Regions from separate parts of the Pseudomonas sp. GQ91 genome, predicted to be linked through region 1. Evidence: riboswitches for the same ligand, from Rfam matches in the RefSeq annotation. Region 1 holds a riboswitch; the other holds the start of a gene.
What was found. A riboswitch is a leader RNA that binds a small molecule or an ion and turns the genes downstream of it on or off. The one in region 1 is predicted to bind cobalamin.
Positions count from the first base shown of each region.

Region 2: another riboswitch for cobalamin. It lies ahead of cobO (cob(I)yrinic acid a,c-diamide adenosyltransferase); the one in region 1 lies ahead of AC6CIA_RS00220 (CbtB domain-containing protein).

Region 1 covers NZ_JCAXED010000001.1:58,341-60,720, forward strand. The annotation lists gene cobM (precorrin-4 C(11)-methyltransferase) at 1-97, opposite strand, end outside; gene AC6CIA_RS00210 (cobalamin biosynthesis protein) at 178-591, opposite strand; gene AC6CIA_RS00215 (CbtA family protein) at 588-1,289, opposite strand; gene AC6CIA_RS00220 (CbtB domain-containing protein) at 1,301-1,489, opposite strand; cobalamin riboswitch at 1,585-1,811, opposite strand; cobalamin riboswitch at 1,854-2,055, shown strand; gene cobW (cobalamin biosynthesis protein CobW) at 2,149-2,380, shown strand, end outside.
Region 2 covers NZ_JCAXED010000008.1:19,729-22,108, forward strand. The annotation lists gene AC6CIA_RS13435 (PQQ-dependent sugar dehydrogenase) at 1-911, opposite strand, end outside; cobalamin riboswitch at 1,011-1,258, shown strand; gene cobO (cob(I)yrinic acid a,c-diamide adenosyltransferase) at 1,336-1,947, shown strand; gene AC6CIA_RS13445 (cobyrinic acid a,c-diamide synthase CobB) at 1,944-2,380, shown strand, end outside.

The DNA.
Region 1 (2,380 bases):
CATAGATGATCACCGGGCAACTGCGGATCAGCCGTTGGCCTTTGACGGTGATCAGTTCCGGATCGCCGGGGCCGGCGCCGATGAAGAAGACGGTCATGAATGGATTCCTGTGGAAAAGCAGGTGAGCAAGGCTCCAGATGAAGTTTGCTCATGATCAAACAAGGGATTATCCGGCGTTTAACCGGCGTACGCCAAGGCAAAGGTCGCCTGAGGGTTTTTTTGGCGAGTGATCAACAGCCGGGCAGGGGCCCCAGACAACTGCTCGGCCAGGGCCAGGGCGGCACTTTCGGCGATGCCGTGGCAACCGGTGTGGGTAAACGCCAGCGCCGAACGGTGGCTTAGCCGGGGGGCGTAGACCGTCAATTGCTCGGCAGCGAAAAACTGCAACGGCAGCCGGAGGGCATTGGCCAGTGCGAGCAACCCCGGTTCATCGCGTTTGTGCTCGATACTGGCCAGCGCGTTGATGCGCCGCGGATCGACTCCCTCGGCAGCCAGGGCGGTGTGAAACAGAGCGAGCAGGGTGTCGACGTCACAACCGCGCTGGCAACCCAGGCCGACCACCAGGATCGGCGTGGTGCTGTCTGGCCTCATGCCGCGTACTGAGTGGCGTGATTACGGCGAAACAACCAGGCGCTGATCAAGCCCAGCGCCAGCCAGAATGCAACGTTGGTCAACTGCGAGGCGAGCTTGAACTGCGTTTCCAGGGCTTCAGGCGCCAACATCGAGTGCACCAGCGGTTGCGGCGCGCCAATCACATGGGGCACCGCCAGAATCGCCACGCCGAGGATTTTCAGTAGCCAATGACGCCCAAACGCGATCAGTGCGATGCCCACGGCTGTGGAGGCAGCAGCGCCGATCCACCAGAGTTGCCGTTGCGCCAGATCCGCCGCGGCGGTGCCCGGCAATTCCGGTGGCAGACCCAACGTCGGCGCCAGCACAAACGTGGCGTAACCGGCCAGTCCCCAGAGCAACCCCTGGGCCGTACGAGTCGGTGCGCGCAGGGTGTACAGGCCGGCGAGCAATAGTGCGAAACCCACCGCCACCACCAGATTACTGCCCGTGGTGAACACCACGCGCTGCCAGCCATCTTCCGGGGCCCAAGCTTCGGCGTCGTGGCTGTGGGCCACGGTGCCTGCGGCGTGCTCGTGGACCTCGCTGGCGGCCGGGGCGCTTTCATAGGCTTCCGCCTGGATAATCAGCGGGGCAACCCACAGGCTTTGCAGCAAGGTCAACAACAGCGCGGCCAGCAGACCGGTAAAACCGGCGGTTTGGGCAATTCGCTTGATCATGTCGACAGCCCTCAATGGCACGGGAAGGCGGCGCTGTGGCGCGTATCGTGGGCGGCGTTGTGGACGGCCTCGATGTGCGAGAACCCGGCGAAGTACACCAGGCACACACCGAGGATCGACGCACCAATGGCGGCGGTCAGGCGCTGACTCAAGGTGGCGGTGCTGCTGGCGGTAGGCGAAGTGCTGCTGATGATCGACATGGCGCGTCCCTTTCGAGTGACAGGGTGAAACGAGCGCATGCAAACCCCGCGAGCCGGGCACGCAGGGTTCGGAACAGCGCCCGCCCACCGCGGGTTTGTTATTGAATGATCGGGCCGGTCTCCGGGCTTGCGAGGGGGGCTCTGGAAAGAGTCATCCCGAAAAGCGTCACCTTCCCATGCCGCTGGCACAGTGGATTTGACACTTCGCTCGCTTACCGTTGCGGGGGCAGCACCGGACTGGTCCTGAGCCTTGAAAAACAGCTCTGGATTTACCGGTTTCCCGTTTCACCCTGTGAAGGGCACCCGAAACAAGATGCGTAGGAGAGCATGGCCCGGGGATGGTAGTCAAATGGCCCGAGCCCCTGTAGCCTTGCAGCTTCGAGGTTCTTCGGCCGAGGTCGAAGCTAAGAAGGGAACGCGGTCAATGCCGCGGCTGCCCCCGCAACTGTAAAGGGTTTATCTGCCTGCCATGCCACTGCCGGAACCCGGCGGGAAGGCGCAGCCAGCGCCGCTCGAAAGAGCGGCAAGCCCCAAGCCAGGAGACCTGCCTCGCAACTGATTTTCCATTTCAACCGGGCGGGGTGATCCGGTGACGAATTTCGTTTCTGCGCGCCGCCGCAGGGCCAGTCGTCCCGTATGCCCGCCCTAAAGGGCATTCGATGAAAACACTGGCCAAACTCCCCGTCACTATCGTTACCGGCTTCCTCGGATCAGGTAAAACCACCTTGCTGCGGCATATGCTGGACAACGCGCAAGGCCGCCGCATCGCGGTGATCGTCAACGAGTTCGGTGAATTGGGCATCGACGGTGAGATTCTCAAGCAGTGCGCCATCGGTTGCACCGAAGAAGAAGCCAATGGTCGGGTCTACGAACTGGCCAACGGCTGCCTGT
Region 2 (2,380 bases), on a different contig from region 1:
GGCCAGCCATAAAAGCCGCCATCCTTGACTGACGTGATGTAGTCCGGCACGAGGTCGCTGCCGATTTCGTCGCGCTCGTTGACCGCGGTCCACAGCTTGCCGCTTTGGGGTTCCCAGGCCATGCCGTTGGGGTTACGCAGGCCGGATGCGAAAATCCGCTGCTTGCCGCTGGCTCGATCCACTTCCCAAATCGCCGCACGTCCCTGTTCGGCGTCCATGCCGTTTTCCCCGACGTTGCTGTTGGAGCCGACGCTGACGTACAGCTTGCTGCCGTCCTTGCTGGCGATCACGTTTTTGGTCCAGTGATGATTCAGAGGGCCGCCCGGCAGATCGATGACTTTGGTTTCCGGCGCGGTGATCGAGGTTTCGCCGGTCTGGTAGGGGAATCGCAGCAGCTTGTCCGAATCGGCGACATACAGATCGTTACCCACCAGGGTCATGCCGAACGGGGAGTTGAGGTTTTCCAGGAACACCGTACGGGTTTCCGCCACGCCGTCATGATCGGCATCACGCAGCAAGGTGATGCGGTTCGGGCTGGGTACACCGGCACCGGCACGACCCATGACTTTTTCCATGACCCAGCCGCGAATGCCTTGGGCATCATCCGGCTTGGGTGGTGCGTTGGTTTCCGCTACGAGCACGTCGCCATTGGGCAGCACGTATAGCCAGCGCGGGTGATCCAGGCCTTCGGCAAACGCCGCCACCTGGGTGCCGGGCGCGGCTGTCGGCTTGACGCCGTCGGGCCAGCCCACGGCCGGGGCGATGTTCACGGTCGGGATCAGCGTCTTGTTCGGCTCCGGCAGTTTGGGCGAAGGCCCGGTGCCATCGGACACTTGCAGGGTCGAACTTTCACCGCACGCGGCAAGGGCGCCTGCGGCCATGACCAGTAGGGCGAGTCGAGTCTTATGCATGTTTTTCTCCTCAGTACTTGTAGTCATAGAGGCGCGGGCCGGCGAGATGGTTCAAGTGCATGGCCGGCTTTAATTGACGCTCCACCCCCAACCCACTAACCTTCGCCGCTTGTTTCAGGTGCTCTGTGACGATCAAGTCGACAGAGTGAAACAGGGAAGCCGGTGAGTGAGCGCACTTGTACACAGTGCAGCCACAATCCCGGCGCTGCCCCCGCAACGGTAAATGAGTCAAGACGCTGCTTTTGCCACTGTATCGCTTCGATATGGGAAGGCGCACTGTCGGTCTGTTCTCCCCAGGGAGCGCGCCACTCATGAGTCCGGAGACCGGCCTGATCCATCCAACAGCATCACGGTGGGCGATGCTTGGCTTTACCTGTGTCTTTTCCTGCCTGCCGTTTTTGTCCAGCCCCAACGGAGAGCTGCCATGTCTGAATCCCCTGAGCGTGACGAACGCCATCTGGCGCGCATGCTGCGCAAAAAAGCGCTTATCGACGAGCGTATCGCCAATTCGCCAAATGAATGCGGGTTGCTGCTGGTGCTGACCGGCAATGGCAAAGGCAAGAGCAGTTCGGCCTTCGGCATGCTGGCTCGAGCCATGGGCCACGGCATGCAGTGCGGTGTGGTGCAGTTCATCAAGGGGCGCAACAGCACCGGTGAAGAATTGTTCTTCCGCCGCTTCCCCGAGCAAGTGCGTTTCCATGTGATGGGCGAGGGCTTTACCTGGGAAACCCAGGATCGCCAGCGTGATATCGCCGCCGCCGAAGCGGCCTGGCAGGTCTCGCGGGAAATGTTGCAGGATCCCGGCATTGGCCTGGTGGTCCTGGATGAGCTGAATATTGCCCTCAAGCACGGCTATCTCGATCTGGATCAGGTCCTCAGTGACCTGCAAGCCCGTCCGCCGATGCAGCATGTGCTGGTCACCGGGCGTGGTGCCAAGCCGGAGCTGATTGAAATGGCCGACACCGTGACTGAAATGGGCATGCTCAAACATGCGTTCCAGGCCGGGATCAAGGCACAGAAGGGCATCGAACTTTGAATCAGCCGCGACATTGCCCGGCCGTCCTGATCGCCGCGCCGGCATCCGGCCAGGGCAAGACCACCGTCACTGCCGCTCTGGCCCGTTTGCACCGCAATCTGGGGCGCAACGTACGGGTGTTCAAATGCGGTCCGGACTTTCTCGACCCGATGATTCATGAGCGCGCCAGTGGCGCGCCGGTCTATCAATTGGACATGTGGATGGTGGGCGAGCAGGAAAGTCGACGTTTGCTGTGGGAAGCGGCGGCTGAGGCTGACTTGATCCTGATTGAGGGTGTCATGGGCCTGTTTGACGGTACGCCGTCCAGCGCCGACCTCGCGCGGCATTTTGGCGTGCCGGTGCTGGCAGTCATCGATGGCACCGCCATGGCGCAAACTTTTGGCGCCCTGGCGTTGGGGCTCGCGCGTTATCAGCCGGACCTGCCGTTTGCCGG